One region of the Clostridium gasigenes genome, then DNA from elsewhere that is predicted to be linked to it. Evidence: predicted binding sites of a transcription regulator. Region 1 holds the regulator's gene; the other holds the start of a gene.

Evidence for each region. The regulator Rex, encoded in region 1, represses fermentation and respiration genes when NADH is low (regulators of the CRP and FNR family bind a similar motif). The targets are predictions, from matches to a motif close to ATTGTTAANNNNTTAACAAT.
Region 2: a site for Rex is predicted at 4,799-4,818, ahead of J1C67_RS03535 (acetyl-CoA C-acetyltransferase). Genes of this name have one in related genera too.

Annotation. Positions count from the first base shown of each region.
Region 1 covers NZ_CP071376.1:847,459-855,113, forward strand. Annotated here, with positions in the region: gene J1C67_RS04140 (DNA-3-methyladenine glycosylase family protein) at 1-811, opposite strand, end outside; gene J1C67_RS04145 (3-hydroxybutyryl-CoA dehydrogenase) at 980-1,828, opposite strand; gene J1C67_RS04150 (electron transfer flavoprotein subunit alpha/FixB family protein) at 2,062-3,069, opposite strand; gene J1C67_RS04155 (electron transfer flavoprotein subunit beta/FixA family protein) at 3,091-3,870, opposite strand; gene J1C67_RS04160 (acyl-CoA dehydrogenase) at 3,884-5,023, opposite strand; gene J1C67_RS04165 (short-chain-enoyl-CoA hydratase) at 5,145-5,927, opposite strand; gene J1C67_RS04170 (redox-sensing transcriptional repressor Rex) at 6,206-6,835, opposite strand; gene J1C67_RS04175 (heavy metal translocating P-type ATPase) at 7,269-7,655, opposite strand, start outside.
Region 2 covers NZ_CP071376.1:724,412-732,066, forward strand. Annotated here, with positions in the region: gene atpA (F0F1 ATP synthase subunit alpha) at 1-441, opposite strand, end outside; gene J1C67_RS03510 (F0F1 ATP synthase subunit delta) at 452-991, opposite strand; gene J1C67_RS03515 (F0F1 ATP synthase subunit B) at 993-1,472, opposite strand; gene atpE (ATP synthase F0 subunit C) at 1,513-1,746, opposite strand; gene J1C67_RS03525 (F0F1 ATP synthase subunit A) at 1,772-2,452, opposite strand; gene J1C67_RS03530 (hypothetical protein) at 2,453-2,818, opposite strand; gene J1C67_RS03535 (acetyl-CoA C-acetyltransferase) at 3,573-4,757, opposite strand; gene wecB (non-hydrolyzing UDP-N-acetylglucosamine 2-epimerase) at 4,932-6,080, opposite strand; gene upp (uracil phosphoribosyltransferase) at 6,358-6,987, opposite strand; gene rpiB (ribose 5-phosphate isomerase B) at 7,012-7,461, opposite strand; gene J1C67_RS03555 (L-threonylcarbamoyladenylate synthase) at 7,509-7,655, opposite strand, start outside.

The DNA.
Region 1 (7,655 bases):
TTTTTATCCAAACATCTACTGGAAATGATGAATGTTTCCCCATTGAGAATAACATTATACAATCTGCAACCTTTGCTCCTACGCCCATAAATTTTTGCAAAGCTATATGACACGAATCATCATTTAAATTCTTTATATATTCTAAATCATAATCTAATATTTCTGGTCTGGTTTCTTCTGTAAAATTATATTTATCTGGATTAAGAACCATATCTTCTTTTAATTCTATAGCTCCATTTACTCTTTCTATTGTGCTTATTATATATTTACTTCTAAACGAAGCACCTGTACCTTGAATTTCTTCTAGGCTAGCTTCTTTAATAGCATTTGGAGTTGGAAATGTATGATATTTTTTTCCTTTATACTCAATTTCATTTCCCCATTGCTCTGACATCTTCTTAATAGTTTTCATAATTGAAGGAATACTATTTCTTGCTGAAACTATAAAACTTATTAACATTTCAAAGGAATCTTGATTTAATATTCTAATTCCATATCCATACTGAACACTTTTCTTAAGAATTTCATCTTTTGAGAGTTCTAATTTTATAGTGCTATAATCTGTTTCTAAATCAAAATACTTAATCCAAATTTTTTTAAAATCCTCCTCATTAGTATTTAGTATTGTAACTTCATCGTCATTTTGCACCACTTCTATTACCTTACTATAGGCAACTATTATGTAATTTGTATCACTTATCTTTTCCCATCTGAAACATTGCCCACACTCTAATATTTGTTTTATACTGAAATTCTTTACTTCTTTTATTATAACTTTATCTGCTTTAAAAATAACCTCTTTAAAGTCCATAAGTTTCCCTCCTTCTAATTGATATATCTTATCGAAGATTATATCACATAAATTTGAATTTTCTAAATATTTTTTTACTACAACAACTTTATACTATAAATCACCAACTAAAAAGAGCCATATTTCAATAAACTAATTGAAATATGGCTCTTTTTTATATTTATGATCTTATTTTGAATAATCGTAGAAACCTCTACCTGATTTTCTACCAAGCCATCCAGCTCTAACATACTTTCTTAAAAGACTAGTAGCTCTATACTTAGTATCTCCTGTTTCACTGTATAAAACATCCATGATTGCTAAGCAAACATCTAATCCTATTAAATCACCAAGTGCTAAAGGTCCCATTGGGTGATTAGCACCATATTTCATTGCAGTGTCAATATCTTCTACTGAAGCTATTCCTTCTGCTAATATAGCTGTTGCTTCGTTTATCATAGGAATAAGTATTCTGTTAACAACAAACCCTGGAGCTTCTGCAACTTCTACTGGCTCTTTTCCAATAGCTATTGATAAAGTTTTAACTGTATCAAAAGTTTCTTGTGATGTAGCCATTCCCTTAATAATTTCAACTAATTTCATAACTGGAGCTGGATTAAAGAAATGCATTCCTATAACCTTGTCTGCTCTTTTTGTAGCTGATGCTACTTCAGTTATTGATAAAGATGAAGTATTTGAAGCTAAGATAGTTTCTGGTTTACAGATAAGGTCTAATTCAGCAAATATTTCTCTTTTAATCTTCATATTTTCAACTGCTGCTTCAACAACTAAGTCACAATCTGCAGCTAAATTCAAATCTGTAGTTCCTGATATTCTTGAAAGTATTTCTTCTTTAGCTTCTTCAGTCATCTTCCCCTTAGCAACTTGTCTGCTTAAACCTTTATTTATTCCAGCTATTCCTCTTTCAACGAATTCTTCTTTTATATCTCTAACTATAACTTCATGTCCTTTTTGTGCAAAAGCTTGAACTATTCCAGCTCCCATTGTTCCAGCACCAAGTACAAATATTTTTTCCATAATATATACCCTCCTAAATTTTAAATTTATCTACATCTATCCCTAGTTGAGGAAGTAGTACTTAAGGAACTTCAAAAAATAATTAGTCAGATTTCAGTTTATTTTCTTTCCGCTCCCTTACCCTAAATCCTGCTTCCTCATCCTATAATTTAACCATATATACAGAGTATTTCTAATCGAATATCCCTATTAATTCTCATAAATTAATATGTCCAATAATTAACTATAACTGCTTATTCAGCGTCTTTCATAGCCTTTGCTTGAGATATCATTTCTGGTAATACCTTAGCTACATCTCCAACAATTGCATAATCTGCAATTTTCATAATTGGAGCTCCTGCATCTTTGTTTATAGCTATTATCATATCTGCATCTTGCATACCAGCAACATGTTGTATAGCTCCTGATATTCCACACGCTATATAGATGTTTGGTCTTACAGTTTTACCAGTTTGACCAACTTGGTAAGCCTTATCGATCCAACCATTATCTATAGCTGCTCTTGAACCTGCAACAGTTCCACCTAAAACTTCAGCTAACTCATCTAATAGTTCGAAGTTTTCTTTTGTTGAAACACCTCTACCACCTGATACTATTATATTAGCTTCACCAATATCAACTATATCCTTGTTTTCCTTAACTATTTCAATAATCTTAGTTCTTATATCACTATCTACTAAGTTTACTTCAACTATTTCAGTAACAAATTCTGCTTCTGATTTTGGAAGTTTTGTGAAAACTCCTGGTCTTATTGTAGCCATTTGTGGTCTATGATCTGGGCAAGCAATTGTAGCCATTAAGTTACCACCAAAAGCTGGTCTTGTAGCTAAAAGATCCCCATGTTCACCTTCTACATCTAATCCAGTACAGTCAGCCGTTAAACCAGTTGATAATCTAGCTGCGACTCTTGGTCCTAAATCTCTACCAATGAAAGTAGCTCCAATAAATAATATTCCTGGTTTTCTTTCTCTAGCTAAGTCACAGATAACCTTAGTATATCCATCAGTTGTATAATTTTTTAATAATTCACTTTCAACAACTAGTACTTCGTCAGCACCATGTGTTCCAAGATCTTCTATTAAAGCCTTAACATTATCACCAAGTAAAAGAGCAGTTAATTTAACTCCTAATTTATCAGCAATTTTTCTACCTTCGCCAAGTATTTCAAGAGAAACTTTTTGAAGTTCTCCGCCTCTTTGCTCAGCAAATACCCAAACGCCATTATAATCTGCTATATTCATCTTTTTCCCCTCCTATAATTACTAGATATAGTGTCTTTCCTTTAATTTTGCTAAAACATATTTAGCAGCTTCCATAGGTGTTTCTTGAACTAATTCTCCAACACCCTTTAATTCTTTAGTCATTGATTTTTTAACCTTAGTTGGTGATCCCTTAAGACCAAGTTCTGCTTTATCTACTTCTATATCATCTGCTGACCATATAGTAATCTTTTTATCAGCTTTATCAAATATATATTGAACATTCATATATCTTGGCTCATTTAATTCTTTAATTGCAGTTAAAAGTACTGGAGTTTGAACTTTTATTAGTTCATATCCATCTTCTAATGATCTATTTATTAACAAACCATCTTCTTCAATTTTAACATTTTGAACATAAGTTACTTGAGGAATATCTAAATGTTCAGCTATTTCTGGTCCAACTTGCGCTGTATCTCCATCAATTGCTTGTCTTCCTGCAAATATTATGTCATATTTAACTTTCTTTAAAGCTCCTGCTAGTGCCTTTGAAGTTGCTAATGTATCAGCTCCTGCAAATGCTCTATCAGTTATAAGTATTGCTTCATCAGCACCCATACATAATGCTTCTCTTAAAGCGTTTTGTGCTTGAGGAGGTCCCATACTTATTACTGTAACTGTAGCTCCTGTAGCTTCCTTTATGTTTAAAGCCTCTTCTAATGCATGTTTATCTTCTGGATTTATAATTGAAGGAACACCCTCTCTAATAAGAGTTCCTGTTTTTGGATCAATTTTAACTGCTGCAGTATCTGGAACTTGTTTTAAACAAACTACTATATTCATCTATAATTCCTCCTTATCTTAATGCGCTACCTGCAATAACCATTTTTTGAACTTCTGAAGTACCTTCATAAATTTCAGTTATCTTAGCGTCTCTCATCATTCTTTCTACTGGGTATTCTTTAGTGTAACCATATCCACCAAAGATTTGAACTGCCTTAGTTGTAACTTCCATAGCTACTTCTGATGCTACAAGTTTTGCTCTTGCTGCATCAACTGCATATGGAAGACCTGCATCCTTTAAGAAGGCTGCTTTATAAACTAAAAGTCTAGCTGATTCAACTCTAACATCCATATCCGCTATCATCCATTGTAAACCTTGGAATGCTGATAATGGTTTACCGAATTGTTTTCTTTCCTTCATATATGTGCAAGCTTCTTCTAAAGCTCCTTCTGCAATTCCTAGTGCTTGAGCTGCTATACCAATTCTACCACCATCAAGTGTTTTCATTGCTACTCCAAATCCTCTACCTTCTTGTCCAATTAAGTTTTCCTTTGGAACTATACAGTTTTGCATAACTAATTCTGTAGTTGAAGATGCTCTAATTCCTAGCTTATCTTCATGCTTTCCTATTGAGAAACCTGGGAAGTCTTTTTCAACTATAAATGTTGATATTCCTTTTGTTCCCTTGCTTCTATCTGTCATTGCAAATATTATGAAAGTCTCCGCAACTCCACCATTTGTTATAAATATTTTTGAACCATTTAAGATATAGTTGTCCCCATCTAAAACAGCAGTTGTTTGTTGTCCGGATGCATCTGTACCTGCTCCTGGTTCAGTTAACCCAAAGGCTCCAAGCTTTTCACCTTTTGCAAGTGGAGTTAAATATTTAACTTTTTGATCTGCGTTACCAAATTGGTTTATTAATGATGCACAAAGTGAAGTATGAGCAGATACTATAACACCAGTTGTACCACAAACCTTTGATAATTCTTCTACTGTTAGGATATATGAAAGAGTATCTCCGCCAGCTCCACCATATTCTTTAGAAAATGGAATCCCAAGCATACCTAGCTTAGCCATTTTTTCAACGTTTTCCATTGGAAATCTTTCAGTTTGATCTATTTCAGCAGCAATTGGTTTAACTTCGTTTATAGCGAACTCTCTAACCATTTGTCTTACTAATTCTTGTTCTCTAGTTAATGTAAAATTCATTCAAGTTACCTCCTTATAATTAGGCTTTTTTTAGAAAATAATTAATTACTTTCTAAAAACCTCCTTACACTTTTTATTTGTTTGAATATTTATATTATTTTTTATTTATTTAATATTGCGACTATTTATTTTGGAAGTTTTTGGTTCTTCTTTCTATGAAAGCACCCATTCCCTCTACTTGATCTTCTGTCGCAAAACATTTTCCAAAATCTTCAGCTTCAATTACTATTGCACTATCTATGCCTACTTGCATTCCTCTATTAATTGCATCCTTACATAATTTAACTGCAATTGGAGCGTTAGCAATTATCATGTTTGCCATAGCTTTAGCTTCTTCCATTAGACTTTCTAAAGTAACAACTTTATTTACAAGACCTATTCTTAACGCTTCATCAGCCTTAATTATTGCTCCTGTATAAATTAATTCTTTAGCTTTTCCAATTCCAACAATTCTTGGCAGTCTTTGAGTTCCACCAAAACCTGGAGTTATTCCAAGCCCTGCTTCAGGTTGCCCAAATCTAGCTCTTTCCGATGCTATTCTTATGTCACATGACATTGCAAGTTCACATCCACCACCAAGTGCAAAACCTGATATTGCAGCTATTACTGGCTTTCCTAAGTTTTCTAATCTTCTGAACACTTTGTTTCCAAGAATACCAAATTCTTTTCCTTGCTTCTCATTAAGGTCTTTCATTTCAGCAATGTCAGCTCCTGCAACAAAAGCTTTTTCTCCTGATCCTGTAAGGATTACGCAGTAAATATCATTATCATTTTCTAAATCTGTTATAACAATATCTAGATCTGCTAATGTTTCTGAGTTTAAAGCATTTAAAGCCTTTGGTCTATTGATTGTAACAATAGCTAAATTACCTTCTTTTTCAAGAAGTACATTTTTTAATTCCATGCTTAAAGTCCTCCCCTTTTATATCTGCTTAATTTATTAAATTTATAAACTTAGCATAGTTAAAATTTACCCATTTAAATTTCTCATAAGTTGACTTGCTTTTTATTGAAGCCCATAAAAAAACCAATCGTTTTCACTAATCTTTGTTAATATTCTAACAAGTATAGGTAAAAAATAATCGAAGTTTTTAAACTTCAACTATTATTATAATCGTACTATTTAATTATTTCAATATTTATTTCAATTTTTCGATAATTTTAACAATTTAGTTTTTATTATTAACTCTTATGCAATAAATATATTAGCGTTAGTAAACTCTCTGACAGATGTACATTTTCTACAGTAACATCCTCTGGAACTACTAAATCTACTGGTGCAAAATTCCATATACCTTTTACTCCACCTGCAACTAAGGTATCGCATACTTTTTGAGCATTAATTCTTGGTACACATATCATAGCAATATCTATATCATTAACCTGAAGAAAAGGTTCCATATTATCTATATCTTGAATTTCTGTACCCATCATTCTTAAACCTGTAAGTTTCGGGTTAGCATCAAATATACCTTGCAGAAACAAACCTAATTCTGCAAACCTACTGTAATTTGCAATCGCTTGACCAATATTTCCAGCACCTACTATTACTGTTTTATAATCTTTATTTAATCCAAGTATTAAACTTATTTGCTTATATAAGTCCTTAACATTATAACCATAGCCTTGTTGACCAAAATCACCAAAGCAATTCAAATCTTGACGTATTTGCGAAGCTGTAAATCCGATTTTTTCCCCAAGTTCTTTTGAAGAAATTCTATCAACATCATTTTTCATTAGCTCTTGTAAATATCTATGATATTTAGGTAATCGCTTAATTACAGCCATAGAAATATTCTTTTTCTTTTCCATACTGTACACTTCTCCTTAACATTTTAGTTATTTTAATTTAATATATATAATAATATCATATCCTACTTATTTAATCTATATTTAAACTTTTTCTATTTTTAACTTTTAGCAGTTATCCATTTAACAAAGTTGTAAATTTTATTATTAAGGCATCTTCAAAAAATAACTAGATACATACTAGTCTTTTTTTGAAGATTCCTAATATAAAAATATTTTTTCATACTTTTAAATTTTATTATAATAACATCTGAAAATAATAATTTTTATAAAAAAAAGAGACTTATGTATAACGTAGCAGATGCGTTATACATAAGTCTCACAATTTAATACAGAGCCAAGCTCTGTAACAAGATTCACGATCTTGTATGCTATCCCTACGCCTGAAATTTTTAACCTCACTAATTATATTTAAAATGATGAAATTTGTCAATGGCTATTTTAGGCATCTTGTCGAATTTAGGACTGCAATTATTGTTACACCTACATCTGCAAAAACTGCTGCCCACATACTAGCCATTCCTAAAGCTACAAGTATAAGAACGAATGCTTTAATTCCTAATGAAAATATTATATTTTGCCATAAAATCTTATTAGTTTTTCTAGCTATTTTTATAGCTTCAACTAAAGATTCTGGATTATCCTTCATCAATACAACATCAGCAGCTTCAATTGCTGCATCTGATCCAATTCCCCCCATTGCAATTCCTATATCGGCTCTTGCAAGTACTGGCGCATCATTTATTCCATCTCCTACAAACGCTATTTTACTCTTAGAATTCTTAGCCTTAAGCAATGTTTCTATTTTTTCAACCTTATCTAT
Region 2 (7,655 bases), 120 kb from region 1:
TTGAAGAGGTTCATTTACTGAACTTCTATCTATTATGCTAGGTGCTGGTACTTCTATTGGTCTATATTCAGCAAAATCTATTGGTCCTTTTCCATCAATTTCTTGACCTAGTGAGTTAACTACTCTACCAAGTAATGCTTCACCTACTGGAACCTCAACGATTTTATCAGTTCTTTTTACTATATCGCCTTCTTTTATTCCATTTTCATCTCCTAAAAGAACACATCCAACATTGTCTTGTTCTAAGTTTAAAGCCATACCGTAGACTCCGTTAGGAAATTCTAATAATTCACCTTGCATACAGTCATCTAATCCATAAACTCTAGCAATTCCATCCCCTATTTGTATAATAGTTCCTGAATCTACTGTTACAATCTGTTTTTCATATCTTTCTATTTCTTTTTTAATTATAGACGTTATTTCTTCAGGCTTAATATTCATGACTTCACCTCTATTCCGTTTTAAGCATTAATTCTTCTAATTCTTCTAATTTTGACTTAACTGTTCCGTCAATAACATCATTATTAACTCGAACGTATATCCCACCTAAAATACTTTTATCTATTACCTGCTCTAGGATAATATGTTTATTATATTTGGCTTCTAATTTAGAAACTAGAGTATTAAACTCTTCTTCTTTTAAAGGGACTGTTGTCTTAACAATTCCTTTTAAAGTGTTTTTACGCTCTAAATCTACTTTTTCCATTTGATTAAGTTTTTCTCTTAAAAAAAGTATTCTATCTTTTTCTATAAGAATTAATAAAAATGATAATAATTCTTCATCTATTTTACCTTTAAAGATATTAATAAATGTTTTCTTTTTTTGTTTAGTCCCTATTTGAGGATGTCTAATTACTTCATAAAATTCTTTATTTGTATCTATAATTTCACAGATTTCTCTTAAATCCCTTAGATACTCTTGAACTTTACCTTTTTTTTCTGCTACCTCATAAAGTGCTAAGGCATATCTTCGATCTAGATATTCATGCATACTAGCTACCTACCTTAGATATAAAATTATCAATTAATTCTCTATTTTTTTCTTCATCGATGTTTTTTTCAATTACCTTTTTAGAAATTTCAATAGCTAAAGTTATAGCTTGCTTCTTTAACTCATATTCTGCTTTTTCTTTCTCTCTATTGATTTCTATTTTAGCTCTTTCTAAAATTATTTTAGCTTCAGTGTGAGCCTCACCTATAATTTCTTCATATATTGATTCTGCTTTCTGCTTTTCTCTCTCAGTAATTTTCTTACCTTCTTCTCTTGCAGATTTAAGCATTCTTTCATTTTCTATTGCTAACATTCTTGATTTTTCTTGTTCTTCTTCTGCATTATCTAATTGCTCGTTTATAAGCGCTTCTCTTTCATCAATAATAGCCTTGACCTTATCAAAAAAGAAATATTTTAATATTGCTAACAAACCAATGAAATTAATTATGGTTGCTATTACTATTGAAGGATTTAATTCCATCATATTATTACCTCCTCCTCTCTGGAGTCACTTAAAGCAACTATTTTATTCCAACAAATATTAGAATAATTGATATTAATAATCCATATATAGCTGTTGCTTCTGCGAAACCCGCACCTATAATTAATGCTGTTGTTATTTTTCCGCTTGATTCTGGATTTCTTGAAATACCCTCTACTGCTTTACCTGTTGCTATTCCTATTCCTATTCCTGCTCCTGCTCCTACTAATACTGCTATTGCAGCTGCTATTGCTCTCATTCCTATTGCATCCATTGTTATTTTCCTCCTTAAATTTTGTTTAATGTTCTGATACTATTTTTATATTTATCATGGTCAACATTACAAATATGACCACTTGTATTACCCCATCAAAGATATCAAAATATCCATGTAGTGGTATTGGTAAACCTATTTGTGCTATCCAAGCTACACTGCCTAGAGCTTCATAAACTAATTCTACTAAAATTGTAGCTGCTAATATGTTCCCAAATAATCTTAATGCTAATGATACTGGAAACATTACTCTTTCCAATAAATTTATAGGCAACATTATCGCTACTGGCTGTGCATATCCTTTTAGATATGATCCTATGCCATGATTTTTAATTGCATAGAATTGAACAACAAAGAACGATATTAAACCTAATGATACTGTTACGCTAAAACTTTTGGTTGGCGGTGATATTCCTATAAGACCAACCATATTCATCATAAATATAAATACTGCTGTTGTTCCTATAAACGGAAGTATGTCTAAATACTTCTCTCCAACATTATTTATAATTAATCCCTTTAACGATTTATAAATTGTTTCTACCACAGTTTGCTTTTTACTAGGTTTTATTGATAAGTTTCTTGTAGTCCACCAACATAATAGAGCTATAAAAATAATTATGCCCCATTGAACTACCATCTCAGGAGTTACGTCTATTTTAAATCCTCCTAATGTAAAAGAAACTATAGGCTCTAGAGTTTCCACCTAATCACTTCCCTTCTCACTTTTTACCCAATATATTGTTAGGAATACAAAATGTGATATGTATCCTGTAATATATGCTATTAGATTAATTAACTTACTCATAAAAGGTACTGCTATTCCAACTATTATTAATATCCTTATAAGACCACTTATCGGAAATAACATACCACCTCTTTTTTTTCCTAGCATATTTTTCATAATTTTTCCACCTATAAAAAAATTAGCTAGGGAAACTATAATTCCAAGAAAATAAATAATTGAAAATTTAGTATTAACTGTTATTGATAATATAAGAGAAAGAATAATTCCTCCATACAAATCATATTTTATCATTTCATTAAGAAATTTATTCACGTCTTTACTCATACATCAATACCCCCTAATGACTGTCCTAATTATAATCCTCAAAAAAAATTAAAGGAAACCTCATTTTTAATCAAATTACCTATATTTTGATTGAATTTACTGTCTACATAGGTTTATTCTCAATTTCCTTAACTACATTCATTATTAATAACTTTTGCTAAGTTTATAGTTTTAATTATACAAGCTATATTCATTTAACTGAATTTTCTGTTTTTCTGTTTTTTCTTTCAATTTAATGTTAACATTTTCATTCACGTTTTTTTATCTCTTTTATTCTATTTGAAGTTATTTTTTTAAATAGAATACTTTAACAAATAATTTAATTCAATTCAACCTTTTCACTAAATGAATAAATTTGAATATTAATTATTCATTTTTTTATTTTTTTATTTTTATTTTCGACATTTAATTTACTATTATAATTAAATATTCATATATTAATGTCTATATAGACTAATATCTAGTTTATATAAGTTTTATATACGTTTCACATAAGTTTTATATACGTTTTGCATAAGTTTTATATAAGTTTTATTTGCAATTATTATCCTTTATACAATATTGTTTTTACCAAATTTAATATACCTATTATAAGTTTAATATTATTAAAGTAAAAAGTACTAATTACTATATTTTTTCACATTAATATTTTTATTATTCTCTTTTTTTTAATATTAATTCATGAAATTCTATTTAAGAAATATAATACACACAAAAAAAAAGATCCTAATTAAAGGATCTTTTCAAAATAACATTAGTCTCTTGAAACTATTAATGCTGTTCCCATTCCGCCACCTATACATAAAGTAGCTAAACCAGTTTTTGCATCTCTTTTTTGCATTTCATGAAGTAATGTAACTAATATTCTTCCACCTGATGCTCCAACTGGATGTCCAAGTGCAATTGCTCCACCATTTACATTTACTTTATCCATATCAAAGTTTAAATCTTTTGCTACAGCTAAACTTTGAGCTGCGAAAGCTTCATTAGCTTCGATTAAATCTAAATCTTCAATCTTAAGGTTTGCAACTTCTAAAGCTTTTTTAGTTGCATGGAATGGTCCATAACCCATTATTGATGGTTCTAAACCTCTTTGACCATATGAAACTATTTTAGCTAAAGGAGTAATTCCAAGTTCTTTAGCTTTATCAGCGCTCATTACTACGAAAGCTGCTGCTCCATCATTTATTCCTGAAGCATTTCCTGCTGTTACTGTACCATTTTTTTTGGCAAATGCTGGTCTTAATTTTGCCATCCCTGCCATTGTAGCACCGTATCTTGGAAATTCATCAGTATCAAATACTTTTGGTTCTCCCTTTCTTTGAGGAATTATAACTGGAACTATTTCATCTTTAAATCTTCCAGCTTTAATAGCATTTTCAGCTTTAACTTGAGAATTAACAGCAAATTGATCTTGCTCTTCTCTTGTTAGATTCCATTGTTTAGCTATATTTTCAGCTGTTACACCCATATGATAATTGTTAAATGAATCCCATAGAGCATCATTTATCATTGTATCTACCATTTTACCGTCACCCATTCTTTGTCCCCATCTTGCATCTTTCAATACATATGGTGCTTGTGACATATTTTCCATACCACCTGCAACAACTATATCAGCATCTCCCGCTTTTATCATTTGTGCAGCTAATGCTACAGTTCTTAATCCAGATCCACATACTTTATTTATAGTCATAGCTGGAACTTCTACTGGCAATCCTGATTTTATAGCTGCTTGCCTTGCAATATTTTGTCCAAGACCCGCTTGTATTACATTACCCATTACAACTTCATCTACTAATTCACCACGAACGCCAGCCTTCTCAATAGCTGCTTTAATTACAAGAGCACCTAAATCTGCTGCAGAAACATCTTTTAATGCTCCTCCAAATGCCCCAATTGCTGTTCTTACTGCACTTACAATAACTACTTCTCTCATATTCACAATACCTCCTAATTTTCATCGTTTGAATTGTCCAACTTGTTAAACAATTAACACAATTCAATTATAACACTTTTAATTCTATAATCAACTAAATTTTAGTTTTTTTTCCCACTTTAAGATATAAAAATAACTAGTCGCGTAAACAACTAGTTATTTTTATGATTAATACTATCTCTTAAATTCTTCTACTTCTTCTTCTCTTAACCCGTAGTATTTTTCAATGGCATCTGCAATTCTTTTTGAAGCATTACCATCACCATATGGATTAACTGATTTACTCATTTTTAAATATTCTTCTTCGTTATTTAATAAAGTGTTTGCATTTTCTACTATTGTTTTTATATTAGTTCCTACCAATTTAACCGTTCCATAAGATACTGCCTCTGGTCTTTCAGTTACATCTCTTAAAACTAATACTGGTTTACCAAGATGTGGTGCTTCTTCTTGAAGCCCGCCAGAATCAGTCATAACCATAAATGATTTATTCATTAAGTTATGTGTTTCTTTAGTATCTAATGGCGGTAACAAGTGAACTCTTTCTATTCCGCCTAATTTTCTATAGACTACATCTTTAACAACTGGGTTTAAGTGCACTAAATAAACTAATTCTACATCCTTATTAGCTTCTACAATAGCTTTTAAAGACTCACAAATATTATTTATACCCTCTCCCCAATTTTCTCTTCTATGAGCTGTAATCATAATAACTTTCTTATTTTGAAAATCTATTTTATTTAATTCTTCATTTTCAAATATATAACCATCTTTCACAGTATGAAGCATTGCATCTATTACAGTATTTCCTGTTATATATATTTCTTCTTCCTTTACTCCTTCTCTTAGAAGATTATTCTTTGAGCCACTTGTTGGTGCAAAGTGTAAATCTGCTAATCCTCCAGTAAGTTTTCTATTCATTTCTTCTGGAAATGGAAAATATTTATCAAAGGTTCTAAGCCCAGCTTCAACATGACCAACTTTTATTTGTTGATAAAACGCAGCAAGTGCGCCTGAAAATGTAGTTGTTGTATCTCCATGTACTAATATCATATCAGGTTTTTCATTTATAAAAACCTCTTCAAGTCCTTCTAAAACTCTATTAGTTATTCCAGTTAAGGTCTGCTTTGTTTTCATTATATTTAAATCAAAATCTGGAATAATATCAAAATACTCTAAAACTTGATCTAACATTTCTCTATGTTGTGCTGTTACACACACCTTTATATCTATGCCCTCTCTAGTTCCAAGTTCCTTTACTAATGGAGCCATTTTTATAGCCTCTGGCCTCGTTCCAAATATTGTTATAATTTTCTTTTTCAATGAAATCACTCCTTAATATATCAATACCCTTTTTATAACTTCTATAATTATACACTCTATCTATTGCACAATACAAATTTTCAAAATATTATTTAATTAATTAATTTTCAAACTTTAATAATCTTAAATAAAAGTTTAAATTATAATATATATTTTGAGCCATACTATGATATAGAGTTCACCGATAGTTGTACTATCAGTGAACTCTATTAAGCAAGTATGATTCAAAATAGAATATAATATTAACTATTTTTTTGAATATACTATAATTATTAAATTATTTTGTTCCGTATAATCTATCCCCAGCATCTCCAAGACCTGGTATTATATATCCCTTTTCATTTAACCTTTCATCTATCCCAGCTACATATATGTCTACATCTGGATGAGTTTCTTGTACAAGTTTAATACCTTCTGGTGATGATATTAAACATACAAGTCTTAGGTTCTTAGCACCCTTTTTCTTTAATAAAGTAAGAGCATCTGCAGCCGATCCTCCTGTTGCAAGCATAGGGTCTACAACCATTACATCTCTTTCTGCAATATCTTGTGGTAATTTACAGAAATATTCTACTGGTTGAAGCGTTTCTTCATCTCTGTATAAACCTATATGTCCAATTTTAGCTGCTGGAATTAGTTTTAACATTCCATCCACCATACCAAGACCTGCTCTTAGTATTGGAACTATAGCTATTTTCTTTCCTGATAACATTTTACACTTTGTTTTGCAAATTGGTGTTTCGATTTCTACTTCTTCTGTAGCCAAATCTCTAGTTACTTCATATGCCATAAGCATTGAAACTTCTTCAACTAATTCCCTAAAATCTTTAGCACCTGTATTCTTACTTCTTATAAAAGCTAATTTATGAAGTATTAATGGATGTTCTACTTGTATTACTCTGCTCATTAAAAATTCCTCCAATATGTTTTATTATTTAATATATTTTTTTTCAATAGCTGTTATTTTATCAATTCTTGCTTGATGTCTGTCACCTTCGAATTTAGCATTTAAGAAAGTTTTAACTATATCTAATGCTAACCCTGGGCCTACAGATCTTGCCCCTAATGCTAATATATTTGCATTATTATGTTCTCTAGTTGCATGTGCACTAAAGGTATCTGAACATAAAGCAGCTCTTATTCCTGGCACCTTGTTTGCAGCAATGCTTATACCTATACCCGTACCGCATACTAATATACCAAATTCAAATTCTTTAGCCACTATAGCTTCCGCCACTTTCAACGCATAATCTGGATAATCGCAAGATGCCTTGCTATTTGTCCCAAAATCTTTTACATCATAGTTCTCTGATTTTAAAAAGTTTATTATTTCCTCTTTTAAATCCACTCCACCGTGGTCTGACCCTATTGCTATTTTCATAATAAGAGATCCCTCCTAATTATTAAGGCACTTCAAAAATCAAATGCCTAAACTTCTATTATATCAAATCCGGCTGCCTTATTTAGCCTATTCATAATAGCTACTCCTACACCCTTTTCTTCAAAAGCTTCACATAGAATTAAATCTACACCTAAATCATCACAACTTCTAAGAGCCTCAAAAATATTTTTAGC